One region of the Clostridium sp. DFI.1.208 genome, then DNA from elsewhere that is predicted to be linked to it. Evidence: a T-box and tRNA genes for the amino acid it is inferred to sense, from the RefSeq annotation. Region 1 holds a T-box; the other holds one or more tRNA genes.

Region 1 (8,039 bases):
GAGCTGGATCGTCTTGTCATGATTGAGGATGAACGTATTTATCATCATACTCAATACGATGCACAAAATGGCATCGCTTCCTTTCTTGCCGGCTTTCCTTATCGCGAGTCAGAAGAGGAGGTTACCTTTGATATTGAGGATATCGGCATGATGGAACAGAAATTCCATATCCGCTATGAAGATAAACAGAAGGAGGCGATTACTGCCTTTTTCAAAGAACCCTTTCTGATTCTGACAGGTGGACCGGGAACCGGAAAAACAACAATCGTAAAGGGGATTCTGGATTTATATCAACGCTATTATCCATCTGATACAATCGCATTATGTGCCCCGACCGGACGAGCAGCCAAACGACTGAGTGAGCTTAGCTCAACTGCGGCAACGACGATTCACTCCCTATTGAAATGGGATTTGGAAACGAATACATTTCTTGTGAATGACAAGGAGCCGATTCAGGCAGATTTGCTCATCATTGATGAATTTTCCATGGTGGATCAGTGGCTGTTCTATCACCTGCTGAGAGCTTGTCGCATGGTGAAAAGGATTGTGGTGATCGGGGATGAGGATCAGCTGCCGAGTGTCGGCTGCGGGTGTGTATTAAAGGATTTGATTGAAAGTGCATGCTTTCCGCTTGTGCGACTCAATAAGATTTTTCGTCAGAGTGAGGGAAGTGATGTTGTTACACTGGCACACCAGATTCGGGAGGGCTCCGCAGATATTCTGGAGAATGCAAAGGATATCGCATTTTTCCCCTGTCAGAATTATGAGGTTCGTGATCTGATCTTAAGTGTTGTATCCAACGCACTGGACAAGGGCTACGATCCAAAGGAAATACAGGTGCTGGCACCGATGTATGGCGGAGTAGCCGGTATCGATGCTTTGAACAACGCCCTGCAGAAGATGATGAATCCCGCAGATCCGTATAAAAAGGAGCTGAAGGTAGGCTATCGTCTGTTCCGTGAGCACGACAAGATTTTACAGCTGAAGAATCAGCCGGAGGATGAGGTGTACAACGGGGATATCGGAGAAATCATTGAAATCAGCTACCGTGATGATAACGTGCATCAGAAAAACTGTATTACAGCGGATTTTGACGGTGTTCTCGTGGAATATAGCGGGGAACAGATTTACAACATCACGCATGCTTATGCGACCTCCATCCACAAGGCACAGGGCAGTGAATATGCAATCGTCATTATGCCGATTGTAAAGGATTATCGCTATATGCTGCAGAAGCGTTTGATTTACACCGGGGTTACCAGAGCAAAGCGAAGTCTGGTGTTGCTGGGAGATAAAGAGGTGTTCCTGCATGCGCTGCGTGTGGAGGACCGCCATGTGCGCAAGAGTACACTGCAGGAAAAAATAAAGGAAATGATGGGATAACAGACAGGACAGTATCCATACTATCAGTGATAGGAGTGATACTATGAACAAGTGTGTTGTCGCAGGCCTGATGGGTCTGGCTGTCGGTATGTATATCGGCTACAGTCAGGAAGAGGGCATTGAGGATCTTTGCCGTGAATCCAGAAGGAAAAAGAAAAAAGTTATGAAGAAAATGCATAAGACCTACGATCACCTGTGTGATTGCATGGATCTGGATTAACCCCGTCGCGGGTTTTTCTTTTATGAAGGTATCGCATATTCTGGATTCTCTGGCTCGTGGCTGCCGGAAACTGCTTGTTCCTATCGCCGCATTTTTGTTGCTGGTTTTATTATTGAAGCAGCTACAGCTGTATGATTGGATTGTCGATATTTACAAAAGCTGTCTGCCGGTCGTGATGGGGGCCGTAATCGCTTTTCTGTTACAGCCGCTGATTGACCGCCTCCAGCAGCATGTTTCTCAAAAGCTTGCCGTCATGCTAGTATACATCGGAATTGCGCTTATTCTTGCCGTCTTTGTTATCGGAATGATTCCCATCATTTATCGGCAGGTCATGGATTTTGCTGAAGTGGTGCCGGTGTGGATGAAGCATTTGGAGGGATTTCTGGATCGCTATCATATCGCTATTGGTAATTTGGATACCTTGAAGGAGAAATATTTGCAGGAGGGCTATATTATCGTTATCGATTCTTTGCGTAACACGATGCATACTGCTACGAATTATGGAATTGCATACATCACCGCATTTTTCATATCCATTGATTTGGATTTCTGGAAGCGTACGGCGAAAAAGGTGATTCCCAATCTGCATCAGTTTTCCACCTTTTATTTGACGATGAGCAATATTGTATACCAGTATCTGGTCGGAACCTTTCTCGATATTCTGTTTATCGTTGTTACCGTTGGTATCACGCTGTATATCTTCGCCTTTCCCAATGCATTGCTGTATGCTGTCATACTTGCATTGCTGAATTTGTTTCCCTATGTGGGCGCGACATTCGGCTTGATTCTGATTGCTATTGTCGGTGCCTTGAGCTACCCGGTCTTTCCGTTTCTGGCCTTTGCAATCGTGTGGACGATTCAGCAGATTGAATCCAATTTCATCCAGCCGATGATTTTCAACAGAACAATGCATGTGCGGCCAATTCTTACCTTTGTTTTTATCTTTCTGTCGGAAGCTTTGTTTGGGGTTGTCGGTGTAATTTTATCACCGATATTTGCGGCGATTGCGCAGATTGCCTTTCGCAGCTGGCTGCATTCCAAAACAAGCGATAAGATTGGAGAATGGGAGGATATCTGGCAGGATTTTGATGAGGCGATGCAGGAGGAGAATTATGAGTAAAATATTCATAAAGGATTTGCACTGTCTTTTGTATTTTGATATAATGATAACGTTCATCAGGACAATGAAAAAGAGGAGTACATGCAGGTAGCCATTGAAGAGAGAAAGCGGTAGGTGAAAGCTTTCATGGTGAATGATGGAAGCTGCTTTGGAGTTCTGCGCGTATCTGGCGTTAAAAGAGTAAGTGAGTGTGCCTGTGGAATTTTATGCATGGGTGAACTGGGATGGTACCGCGTATATTATACGTTCCTGGATTCGGGAACGTTTTTTAATGCTTATAAGGAGGATGCAAACATGAGACAGTTGACAGGAAGTCAGATTCGTCAGATGTTTCTGGACTACTTTAAAAGTCAGGGACATATGATTGAGCCAGGAGCAAGCCTGGTTCCCCACAACGATCCAACACTGCTTTGGATCAATGCCGGAGTTGCGGCTTTGAAAAAGTATTTCGACGGTAGTGAAAAGCCGAAGAACAATCGGATTGCGAATGCACAGAAGTCCATTCGTACCAATGATATCGAGAATGTAGGAAAGACGGCACGTCACCATACGTTCTTTGAAATGCTTGGGAATTTCTCTATTGGAGATTACTTCAAGGAGGAGGCAATACCGTTTGCCTGGGAGTTTTTAACAAGTCCGAAATGGATTGGGTTCCCTAAGGATAAGCTGTATGTTTCCGTATATACCGATGATGCAGAAGCCTATCGGATCTGGACTGAGGTGTGTAAGGTGGACCCTTCTCACATTTTGAAAACGGATGATAATTTCTGGGAGATCGGAGAAGGTCCGGGCGGACCGGACAGTGAAATCTTCTATGACCGCGGGGAGGCGTATGATCCTGAAGGTCTGGGAGAACGTCTGTTCTTTGAAGAGCTGGAGAATGATCGTTACATCGAGGTATGGAATGTCGTATTTTCACAGTTTGACTGTAAGCCGGAGCTTGACCGTAAGGATTACAAGGAACTGCCGCAGAAAAACATCGATACCGGTATGGGATTGGAACGACTGGTAGCACTGGTTCAGGGTGGAGAAACCAATTTTGATACGGATTTGTTTTTGCCGATTATTCATGCGACAGAAGCATATACCGATGCACGTTATGCGGATCCGGAAAATAAAATGGCTTTCCGCGTAATAGCCGATCACATCCGAACCGTAAGCTTTGCACTGGCAGATGGGGCGCTGTTCTCCAATGAGGGCAGAGGCTATGTCCTGCGCCGTGTTCTGCGTCGTGCCGTGCGTTTTGCGAAAAAGCTGAATATTCAGGGAGCATTTATGTATAAGCTGGTTCCTGTCGTTTATGACATCATGAAGGATTTTTATCCGTATATGGAGGAAAAGCTGGCGTATATTGCTCGTCTTGTAAAGGTTGAGGAGGAGCGCTTCCATGCAACGCTGGCAGATGGTGAAAAGCTGCTGCTGCAGGTGATGGAAGAAAAGAAGGAAACCCGTGTAATTGACGGAAAGACAGCGTTTAAGCTGTATGATACCTATGGATTCCCGCTGGAGCTGACTGTGGAAATCGCGGAGGAAAGCGGCTATGCGGTGGATAAGGATGGCTTTGATGCGGAGATGCAGCAGCAAAGAGAGCGTGCCCGTGCAGCCCGTGGGGATGCGGAATCTATGGGAAGCCAGTCCATTGATCTGCTGGAATTTACGCAGGAAAGCAGCTTCATCGGCTATGATGCTCGGCATACTGCTGCAAAGGTGATCGCATTGTTTAAGGACGGTGTGAGAGTGGATGCTATCAGTGATGAGGGGGATGCCATTTTTGATACAACAGTCTTCTATGCGGAAAGCGGCGGTCAGGTCGGTGACAGCGGTACGATAAATGCAGACGGTGTACAGGCTGTTGTAAGTACGACTATCAAGGCTCCTCACAAGCAGCATCTGTCTCATGTTATCATCACAGAAGGTGAGCTGCGTGTTGCGGATGCGGTGGAGCTGCAGGTGGATGAAAGAAAACGCGATATCATCACGAGCAATCACTCCTGCACCCATCTTTTGCAGAGTGCATTGAAGCAGGTCGTGGGCTCTCATATCCAACAGGCCGGAAGCTTTGTCAGTGAGGAATATCTGCGCTTTGATTTTACGCATTTTGAAAAGGTGAATGAGGAACAGCTGAAGGAAATCGAGCAGCTGGTGAATCGTTACATCAGTGCTCACTATGCTGTTAGCAAGGTGGAAATGCCGATTGAGGAAGCAAAGAAAAGCGGAGCGACAGCGCTGTTTGATGAAAAATACGGAGATGTTGTCCGCGTTGTCAGCATGGGAGAGGTTTCCAAGGAATTCTGCGGCGGCTGTCATGTGAATAATACACAGGAAATCGGTGTCTGCAAGATCATCAGTGAAGAAAGCATCGGTTCCGGTATTCGCCGGATCACGGCGAAAACAGGGTATGATGCCTATGCGGAATTTGCAAAGGAGGATGACACGCTGCATGCGGTAGCGTCCGATTTGAAGCTGAAGGGAATTTCCAAGGTGGAAGAAAAGGTTGTTCAGGTATTGGAGGAAAACGCCCAGCTCAAGAAGGAGCTTGCGGCGCTGCAGGCATCCATGTTTGCCTTGAAGGCGAACGATCTTGTCAATCATATGCAGGAGCTGAACAATCGTCAGGTGCTGATTGAACGCGTGGATGGTGCGGATGCAAAAGCGATGAAGGATATCGTTTCCAACATCCGTTCCCAGAAGGAAAACTGCGTCATCTTCCTGGCATCCGTTCATGCGGATAAGGTAACCTTTGTTGCCGGTGCAGACGAGGTGGCTGTAAAAGGCGGTATCAAGTGCGGTGATCTTGTGCGTGAGGCGGCTCTTGTCTGTGATGGGAAGGGCGGCGGACGCCCGGATATGGCACAGTCCGGCGGTAAAGATGCTTCCAAGGTGGAGGAAGCACTGCATTTAATCAAAAATATGCTGTCATAAGGCTTTCAATTTTGTATAAAGTAGGATAAAATAAAGGAAGAAAACAAAAGGAGGTAATACTATGAGAGATATCACGGAAACCATGTCTTTTAAATCGGATGATTTAAAAAGAGACAATATCAAGCATGTATTACGCTTAGTCAAAGAGGCATTGGACGAGAGAGGGTACAATTCGGTGAATCAGCTGGCAGGCTATCTGATTAGCAATGATCCGGCATATATTTCATCTCACAACAATGCACGTACGATCATTCAGAGTGTAGAACGCTATGAGATCATAGAAGAGCTGGTAAGAGCTTACCTGGAAGAAGATAAGTAATGCGGATACTGGGTCTGGATCTTGGCAGTAAGACATTGGGTGTCAGTGTGAGCGATGCTTTGGGCATGATCGCACGTCCGGTGGAAACGATCCGCTTTGAGAGTGATGATTATGATGCCGCATTTGAGCAGGTACAAGCATACATAAAGGAGTTTCAGGTAAAAACCGCCGTTTTGGGTCTGCCAAAGCATATGAACGGGGATGTGGGCATACGGGGAGAGATTTCCCTCATGTTCAAGGAAAAGCTGGAAACACTTGGCCTTTCGGTTGTACTATGGGATGAGCGTCTGACAACGGTAGCGGCAGAGAAGATTCTGATCTCTGCGGATGTATCGCGCAAGAAACGTAAAAAAATCATTGATCAGATGGCGGCAGTACAAATTCTGCAGAGCTATCTTGATAGTAAAAACTAGGGGCTTGCAAGAGCCCCTTTATAGGAGGAAAAAACGATGTTAGATTCAAGCAGTCTGTATGTGACAGATGAAAACGGAAACGAAAAGCGAATGGAAATCCTGTTCACCTTTGAGGATGATAACCATGGAAAGAAATACGTGGTATTCATGGATCCTGAGGAAGAGGAGGGGGAGGTGTTTGCTTCCGCCTACGATGATGAAGGAAATCTTATTCCGGTAGAAAGTGATGCGGAATGGCAGATGATTGAAGAAGTGATAGGAGCCTTCCAGGAAGATGAAGACGCAGTTGAAGAATAAGAAGGTGCTGATTGCCCTTATCAGTGTATGCATTGTACTTGCGGCGGTGCTTTCGGTATTTGTATATTATAAAACCGGTCTTAAGGCGGTGGCATCACGTGAAGCCGTGACAGCCTTCAGTGTCCAGCCGGGAGAAACAAGCGAGGCAGTTTTGGACAAGCTGCAAAAGCAGGAGCTGATTCGCAATAAAACGGCTGCCAAGCTCTATATGAAATTCCATGGGCTGAGTGATATCAAGGCCGGTAATTTCAAGCTGGATGCAGGGTGGGATACACCCAAAATTCTGGAAACGCTGAATGACAGCAAGCAGGCAAATGCGGATGATATCAAAATCACCTTTAAGGAAGGCATGTGGGCAAAGGATGTGGCTGCTCTGATTGAAAAGCAGACAGGTGTCAAGGCCAAGGAGCTGCTTACACTGTGGAACGATGATGCCTATCTGAACACCCTGCTTAAAAAATATTCATTTTTAAGCAAGGATATTCTGAACGCGCAGTACAAGGTGAAGCTTGAGGGTTATCTGTATCCGGAAACCTACAGCTTTCATAAGGATGCGACAGCCAAAGAGATTACGGAAACCTTCCTGAATCAGTTTCAGAGGGCGATTGCTCCATATGAGGCGGATATCAAAAAAAGCAGAATGAGCATGCAGGAGGTTATCACGTTTGCATCGATCGTACAATACGAGGCGAGCACAAAGGAAGATATGGAAATGATTGCCGGTGTCTTCCAGAACCGCCTGAAGCTGGGAATGTCTCTGGACAGCAGCGTTACGGTTTGCTACGCTCTGTATGATGATATGACATCCGGTGAGGACTGCGAGGTCAATACACACATTGCATCTCCATACAATACCTATAAGAATCCCGGGCTGCCTATCGGACCGATTCTGAATCCGGGAGCGACAGCGATTCAGGCAGTGCTCCATCCGAAAGCAAATGATTACCTGTATTTTGTAGCGGATATCTATGGTGATGGCAAGGTATATTATGCCAAGACGCTGGAAGAGCAGGAAGCGAATATTGATAAGTATAATCTGCGTAAGTAGGTGAAGGTCATGAAGAAAACAATACTGATCGGCATTGCAGGGGGGAGCGCCTCTGGGAAGACCTCTATTTCTGCACAGCTGAAGGAGCATTACGAGGATACCAATTCTGTTGTGATTATCCGTCAGGATGATTATTACAAGGATCAAAGCGATAAGACGATGGAGGAACGTGTCAAGACGAATTATGACCATCCCTTCGCCTTTGATAATGAGCTGCTGGTGGCACAGCTGCAACGGCTGCTGAAGCGTCAGCCCATCTGCAAGCCGACCTATGATTTTGTGCATCACACCAGAAGCGAGATAATCGAGGAAATCGA
Region 2 (8,039 bases), on a different contig from region 1:
GCCGCTCCATCAGCTCTTCACTGACTTCATCATTGGTATCAAGGATCATATAGGCATAATCCTTTTTCCCCTTGTTGGCCATATTCTCGATATTTACGCCGACATTGGCAAGCGCTGTGGTAATGGCACCAACCACATTCGGCACATTCTTATTGATAATGCAGATTCTGTATTTGCATTCCTGTGCAAGCTGCATATCCGGAAGATTCACAGAATGCGTGATATTTCCCGTTTCCAGATACTCCATAATTTCATTGGCAGCCATAACCGCACAGTTTTCCTCGCTTTCCGGAGTGGAGGCTCCCAGATGAGGAACTCCGATCACCTGCTCATACTGCAACAGCTCCTTTGTTGGAAAATCTGTTACATAAGCAGCAATTTTTCCTTCATCCATCGCCTTCATCATTGCTTCATCATCAATCAGACCGCCGCGTGCAAAATTCAAAACACGCACATCGTTCTTCATTGCCGCAATCGCTTCCGCATCAATGATATTTGCTGTTTTATCATTGAATGGAACATGGACGGTAATATAGTCACATTCCTCAAAAATCTGTTTCAGATTTTGTACATGGTGCACCCTTGCCTTTAAGGTCCAGGCTGCCTTTACAGAGATAAACGGATCATACCCGAAGACCTCCATATCCATAGCAGCGGCCGCATTGGCAACCAGTACGCCAATCGCACCAAGTCCGATGACTCCCAGCTTTTTCCCTGCAATTTCCGGTCCGACAAAGTTGCTCTTTCCTTTTTCGACAGTCTTGGAAATATCTTCACCATCCAGCGTCTTAACCCATTCAATTCCTTTTGTAATCCTGCGGGAAGACATCAGCAGACCTGCCATCACCAGCTCCTTAACCGCATTGGCATTGGCTCCCGGCGTGTTGAATACAACAATTCCCTGTTCGCTGCAGCGATCCAGCGGGATATTGTTTACACCTGCACCGGCTCTGGCTATACATTTCAGATTCGCAGGAAATTCCACATCATGCAGCTTCGCACTACGCACCATAATGGCATCATAGCTATCAAAATCCTCAGAAAATTCATATGCGTTCGGATCAAACTGATGGATTCCGGCATCCGCAATCTTATTAAACAGCTTTATTTTCATAGTAATCTCCCTTATTTATGTTCCTCTTCAAATTTTTTCATAAATGCAATCAATGTCTGCACACCCGCAAGCGGCATTGCATTGTAGATGGATGCACGCATTCCGCCAACTGCACGATGCCCCTTCAGGTTACTCATACCGGCTGCGGCACTTTCCTTGGCAAACAATGCATCCAACTCTGCATTCGGCGCACGGAAGGTTACATTCATCAAAGAACGGTCCTCCTTACGCACGGTGGTTGTATAGAAAGCACTGTTGTCCAGATAGTCATACAGCAGCTTCGCCTTTTCTTCATTTCGCTTCTGCATTGCCGCAAGTCCACCCATTTCTTCTATCCATTCCAGAACAAGTCCCAAAATGTAAATTGCATAGGTAGGCGGTGTATTGTACATGGAATCCTTGTCGGCAAGAGGAGCATAGTCCATCATCACCGGTGTGAATTCCTTTGCATGTCCAATCAAATCCTCACGAACAATCGCAACTGTCAATCCGGCACATCCCATGTTTTTCTGTGCTCCGGCAAAAATGATCCCGAATTTGGATACATCCACCGGCTTGGACAGAATATCACTGGACATGTCCGCTACAATCGGTACTCCGTTCGTTTCCGGAACATATTTCCATTCTGTACCATAAATCGTGTTATTTGCACATAGATAGACGTAATCCGCATTCTTGTTCAGCTGCAGCTCCTGCTGTGCGGGAATATAGGAATAATCCGCATCCTTACTGGAGCCAGCCAAAACGATATCCCCGTATTTCTTTGCTTCCGCATATGCCTTGTTCGCAAAATATCCGGTCACGACATAATCTGCCGTACCCTTTTGCAACAAATTCAGGGGAACCATGGAAAACTGAGAGGTCGCTCCTCCCTGCAGAAACAGCACCTTATAGTTATCCGGTATATTCATGATGGAACGCATTCGTTCCTGTGTTTTTGTAATTATCGCATCATAGGCTTTGGAACGATGACTCATTTCCATAACCGACATGCCACTTTCCTCGTAATTCAGCATCTGCGATTGCGCTTTTTTCAACACCTCCAGTGGCAGCATGGATGGACCAGCTGAAAAATTGTAAATTCTGTTTTCGGCCATAATCAGGCACCTTCCTTTCCTCTTTTACTTATTCCAACAGCATGTTTTTCTGTTAGTAAGCACTATTATAGCACAAATGAAATAAAATGAAAGTTAAAATGAAAAATTGATGTAACATTTATGAAAGAGTTTTCTTAACGCAAACAAAGTGAATACATATGTTCACAAATTAAAGACACTTGTTTTCCTTTCGCTCTTCTTTTATTCGTGGTATACTTACCTTACAGAAATTGGGAGATGAGAACATGCTGGATTTTCGATTATATACATTCCTTACGCTGTCTGAAACATTAAATTATACGAAGGCTGCGGATATCTTATGCATTACACAGCCTGCTGTTTCACAGCATATTAAATATATGGAAAAGGAATATGATTGTAAATTGTTTTTTTATGACGGAAAGCAGTTGAATTTGACGGTTCAGGGAAAGCTGCTTGCGGAAAAAGTACGTACCATGGTTGCGGATGAGAAAATGATTCGCAGTCTGTTGAAGCAAAATCAGAAAACACCTGCCCTGCGCTTTGGTGCCACCCTGACGATTGGGGAGTTTATCCTGCCGCAGCGCTTAAACCGCTTTCTCACTGCACATTCGGAAACAGGTCTGTGCATGATTGTGGAAAACACGGCTACCCTGCTGCAGATGCTAAACAGCGGAGATATCGGCTTTGCCTTTGTCGAGGGGTATTTTCCAAAGCAGACCTATGATTGGCAGCTGCTGTCCCAGGAGCGTTATGTCGCAGTGAAAGGAAAGAAGTATCCTTTGCAAAAGGAGGTTCACTGCCTAAAGGATCTGGTACAGGAAACACTGATTGTCCGGGAAGAGGGCAGCGGCACCAGAGAGATTCTGGAGCGCGGCATGCAGGAAATCAACCTGTCCATCGCATCCTTTCAAAGGGTGATAGAAATCGGCAATGTACAGGCTATAAAAACACTTGTCAAAAACAACCAGGGAATCAGCTTTCTATATGAAGCGGCCGCAAGAGAAGAAATAGAAAAAGGAGAGCTTGAGGTGATTGACCTGTACGATTTCCATATTCTCCATGAATTTAATTACATTACCCTGAAGGATTCCGTATTCAAGGAACAATACGATGCTTTCTTTGCATCTGTGCAAAAGCCATGAGAATTGTCGTGGCTTTTTATATGCGCTTTCTTCATGCTTGCTAGTGCTTGCGACTCTGAAATTCCATGCCTGACAGCTCTTTCATTCCCTGTTGGACATCGAAATCGGATATACAGGCTGCTCGATGTAAAGAATATGATGCAGGCACATTGCGGTATAAGAGTCTTTCCTTATCCTTGGCGGCTCAGAAGAGACTAGCACTGGAAGCATGCAAATAAAGACCACCGTCATATACAGCTATTTGTCATATACATGCAATTCACAAAAAAAAGGCGCTCCTGCACAGAGCTGCCTCTGTATAAGAACACCTTATCATGTTGTTGGACTATGAAGTATGCTTCAAAAAAAGCAAATGATTCCCCCTATATTTCCAAATTACACAAACACCAGCTGTACCAGCATCATATAAAGCAGGGTACCCCCAAGGATACTGATCATATTGTTTCGCTTCCACACATGAAGAAGCACGACACTTCCAATGCCGAGCAGCTCCGGCAGACCGTACGGATATTGAAAAAACGCCGTATTGCGAACACAATAGACAATCAGACAAAGCATGATCGCCATTGGCAGAACATTTCCCAGATATACAATTTTCCGCGGAAGTGCTTCTGCATTTTTGAATATCATAAAGGGAAGCGCACGGGTCAGAAAGGTGCAAACCGCCGCTACTGCAATAATCAGCAGAGTATCCGTTATACCAATCATGATGCATCCCCCTTTCCCTCTACCTTATCCTGAAAAATGATAAGCAGAATAACGAGCAGTATAAGCGCTGGCAGCAAAAAGTTAGCTAGCTGAAATAGCACAGCTGCAATAAGAATCGCAGCTACCGCGATATAGACCGCCCCATGCTGCTTCGCAGCAAGCCATTGTTCCACAAAAATGACAGTAAACAATGCTGTCATCGCAAAATCAATTCCAGTGGTGTCAAAGGCCAGCAAGGAGCCGATGGTTGCACCGAGAACAGAACCAATAATCCAGTACAGCTGATCAAACAGCGATATGCAGAACATCAGCTGCTTTCCTTCTTTGCTCTCCTTATTCGGAATAGCACACAATAAGGAGTAGGTTTCATCTGTCAGGGAAAACATCATATACCAGCGTTTCTTTCCCATTGCAGGGAAGCTTTTCAGAAATGACAGCCCATAAAACAGCTGTCGTGCATTTACCGTAAGCGTAACCAGAGCAACCTCTACAAGTGAAAATCCGGCATGAAAGAATGTCAGTAAAACAAACTGCATACTTCCAGCGTATACGCTCAGACTGATCAAAAAAGCCCAGATCATGGAATAGCCCTGCTGCTGGCAGAGAATGCCGAAAGCGATTCCCAGAAACACATAGCCGACCATCACAGGAAAGCTGAGCCGCAATGCCTCCCTTGCTATTTTCATACAACATCACCCCTCAAAAAAGTTTTCTTATATTTTAGACGATTTCTCTACGGCTTGCAATCCCCTATATTTTTTACGGATTTAGACGGATATAGAATATCAAGAATTCATTCTGCTTTTTATAAGGTGATTTGTATCGGAGAAGGTACTGGCGGATTATTCTTTTTTAGTGGACTTCTTTTTTACTAGGATAACATTGCGATACCATGATTTTTAAACATAACAGGATAGTCTTATCGAAAATTCTTATGTGTGCGCCCAGACTACAGCTTCCCCCTGCTGTTTGTCATTCGGAATATAGAAATGCATCAAAAAGAAAAGATATCCAATAACAACAAAGCTTCTCGATGAGAGATAAAAGTAAAAATCACAAATCCTTATGCTTTGAAAATATGCAGCTTCATTCTTTTAGAAAAAGCTAAATGACCATAAGTAAATACTGTAGAATTCTATCCGTCATGAACATTTTTCCAAAAAGCAGCATAAATAATTAAGAAAATGCGGATTTTTTAGGAATTTCGCAGTTTTTTTTCGTATAGAAGTATGTAAGTAATAAGCTTACAGAAGGAGGTTTTCGTCATGGTCAAAACGAAGGCAAATAATGTATTGAATTACTGTAATGATTTATTTTTTAAGTACACACTATCCCGTGAGGATACGGAATCCGTGTATGCACGTAACACCATCATACAACGTGTTACCGGGATCAGAGTCAAGGAAAGCAGGGTGCTGAATCCGAATCTCGATCCAGGCGTTATCGGCAAGAAGAGAATTATTCTCGATGTCCACGTGAAGGATGAGGCAGGTCGTTTCTTTAATCTCGAGATGCAGACCACGTACGCAGGAATTGCGGAAATGATGCGTTTTGAATTTTACGGAGCACGTGCCTTAAACAATCAGCTGAAAAGCAGTGAGAAATACAGGGATTTGAAGCCGGTATACCAGATTATTTTTATTGAAAAATACGCTTGGAATAATAAAAATCTGATCAATCACTATCAAATGCGCAATGAACAGGGGGAAGCGGAGAGTGAATATCCGCTGATCAGAAGAACCTTCGTTCATCTACCGGTCATTAATGACATCGCAAAGAAAAAGGAAATCCAGCAAATGGATGACTTCGAGCAGCTCTGCTTTTTATTTAAAAATAACGCAAAAAATGATATACTGAAATCAAAGGAAAGGCTGGTGAAAGTATTCATGGACAAGTACGAGGAAATGCAGAAGGATGAGGAGCTATGGTCAACGGCAATGGCGATTCAGATGGGAGAAGCACGTTATCGCTATGGTCTGGAGGACAGCTTTGAAGAGGGGATGAAGGAGGGAATCATAAAAGGAAGAGAAGAAGGGAGAGAAGAGGGTGAAAAAGTAGGATTAGTGAAAGGGAAAGCAGAGGGAGAACGATTATTTTTAAACCGCATGATGGAAAGCAAGTATCATGAAGACTGCTCAGCGTGGCTGTGCACCTTGTCAACAGCACAGATGGAACAAATCGCCCACCTTCTATTAACTTGTGACACATTGGAGGACATAAAAAATCAAATCACCCCCGCAAGCAATACCTAGTAATTGTAAGTGAAAAACTATTCCTATACTTTGAACGCTTTGCTCTCACATAGGAAAAAGTAGATTACGCAGCATGTTGTACATTTATAGCTGGGGATTGCATTTTATATTTTTGAATATACATACCATAGAGAAAAGCAAAGCCACCTTTCCCTGCAAGGATGGCTTTGTCATTTAGAAAATTTAGCAAGCTGAGATATTTATCAAAAAATGAAAAAAAGCATTGACAAAGCTGCTCTGTACATGATATATTTATTAAGCAATCGAGATGGGGTGTTAGCTCAGCTGGGAGAGCACCTGCTTTGCACGCAGGGGGTCATCGGTTCGATCCCGATACGCTCCACCATGATAGATCAGAAAAGATTCCTAACGGAATCTTTTTTTGTACTTATTATATGTCGGAAGCCGCATTCTTTGGCTAATAGAATACGGCTTTTTACTATATCGTCTTATATATACGATTTTGTGTCTGTGCATCAAACACAAATACATGCTCCCACACAAACCAGAATTGAATATTCTCTGTGCGCTGACGAATATGGGAAGCATCCCCCTTCATAATAACGATTCCCTCCTCATATTGGATATGATAATACACCTGTTCACCGGACTGTTCAACTAAAACAATCCTGCCACAGATACCGCCTGTTGATACCTCAATAATATGTTCACAACGTGCTGCTAGTATTACCGATAGACTCTCAGCCTCCGCAAGCCATGGTATCCGCTGATTATGAAAATGAAGTGCTCCCTGCACAAGGGCAGCCTGAAATTGATTGATATCATACAATCCTAAAAAAGAGGCTGTAAACAGATTGATTGGATCGCGATAAATTGTAATCGGATTGCCCATTTGCTGAATCTGTCCATCCTTCATAATAATCAGAATATCCGCAAGTGTCATTGCCTCCATCTGATCATGTGTAACATAAAGAAAGGTTGCATCGTTTTTCTGATACAGCTGAGCGATTTCAATTCGCAGCTGTGTCTTCAGTCTCGCATCCAAAGAGCTCAAAGGCTCATCCATCAGAAACAAGGACGGTTTTCTTACCAGCGCACGGGCAATCGCACAACGCTGTCTCTGTCCACCTGATAAATCTCCTGCTTTGCGTTCCAGTAGGTCGCAGATACCCAGCAGTTCACATATCTGATCGACCGCTTCCTTAATATCCTGCTGCTTCATCCCGCTGTGGGCAAGACCAAATGATATATTCTCAAAAACGCTCATATGAGGGAACAAGGCAGCTTCCTGAAACACCATGGAGATATTTCGCTGGGCAGGCGCTTTCTGATTGACGAGTTCATCATCAATATATATTTCCCCTGAATCGGGGGAAAGAAATCCTGCGACTAGCTGCAGCAGTGTCGTTTTCCCGCAACCGGATGGTCCTGCCAGTACAACAAAGCTTTTATCCGACAGCTCCAGATGAAAATCCTGTACAGCCTTTATATCTCCATAGGATTTTGTTATATTTTTCAGAACGAGTTTACTCATGCACATCTCTCCATATTCCCCATTAAGTTTAGCCGAAGAATGCAAAAAAAGCAACCTTGTCGAACAAAGCTGCTATCCTTGCAAATCCCCCATTCGTATTGATCTCGTAAACAGTATCAGTTGATTTACTAAGAGTGTACATGAGAATAAACGGGCTTGGGGAAGACCATTTTCACAATCTCCATCAATACGAATCCCATATGATCACCGAAGTGATCCCCAGTGTCTCGAAGCCCACCCTCTTCAAGA

What was found. The T-box of region 1 lies ahead of alaS (alanine--tRNA ligase). A T-box ahead of a tRNA ligase gene usually reads a tRNA of that ligase, here a tRNA-Ala.
Region 2: it encodes a tRNA-Ala, which carries the amino acid that the T-box ahead of alaS (alanine--tRNA ligase) is inferred to sense. The anticodon was not compared.

The regions. Positions count from the first base shown of each region.
Region 1 is NZ_JANGCA010000028.1:48,711-56,749, reverse strand. It holds gene NE665_RS14665 (ATP-dependent RecD-like DNA helicase) at 1-1,383, shown strand, start outside; gene NE665_RS14660 (hypothetical protein) at 1,427-1,603, shown strand; gene NE665_RS14655 (AI-2E family transporter) at 1,626-2,723, shown strand; T-box leader at 2,779-2,977, shown strand; gene alaS (alanine--tRNA ligase) at 3,018-5,645, shown strand; gene NE665_RS14645 (IreB family regulatory phosphoprotein) at 5,707-5,964, shown strand; gene ruvX (Holliday junction resolvase RuvX) at 5,964-6,377, shown strand; gene NE665_RS14635 (DUF1292 domain-containing protein) at 6,414-6,674, shown strand; gene mltG (endolytic transglycosylase MltG) at 6,652-7,722, shown strand; gene udk (uridine kinase) at 7,732-8,039, shown strand, end outside.
Region 2 is NZ_JANGCA010000030.1:46,312-54,350, forward strand. It holds gene NE665_RS15140 (phosphoglycerate dehydrogenase) at 1-1,114, opposite strand, end outside; gene serC (3-phosphoserine/phosphohydroxythreonine transaminase) at 1,126-2,211, opposite strand; gene NE665_RS15150 (LysR family transcriptional regulator) at 2,457-3,335, shown strand; gene NE665_RS15155 (AzlD domain-containing protein) at 3,711-4,043, opposite strand; gene NE665_RS15160 (AzlC family ABC transporter permease) at 4,040-4,729, opposite strand; gene NE665_RS15165 (PD-(D/E)XK nuclease family transposase) at 5,309-6,295, shown strand; tRNA gene NE665_RS15170 (tRNA-Ala) at 6,566-6,641, shown strand; gene NE665_RS15175 (ABC transporter ATP-binding protein) at 6,735-7,790, opposite strand.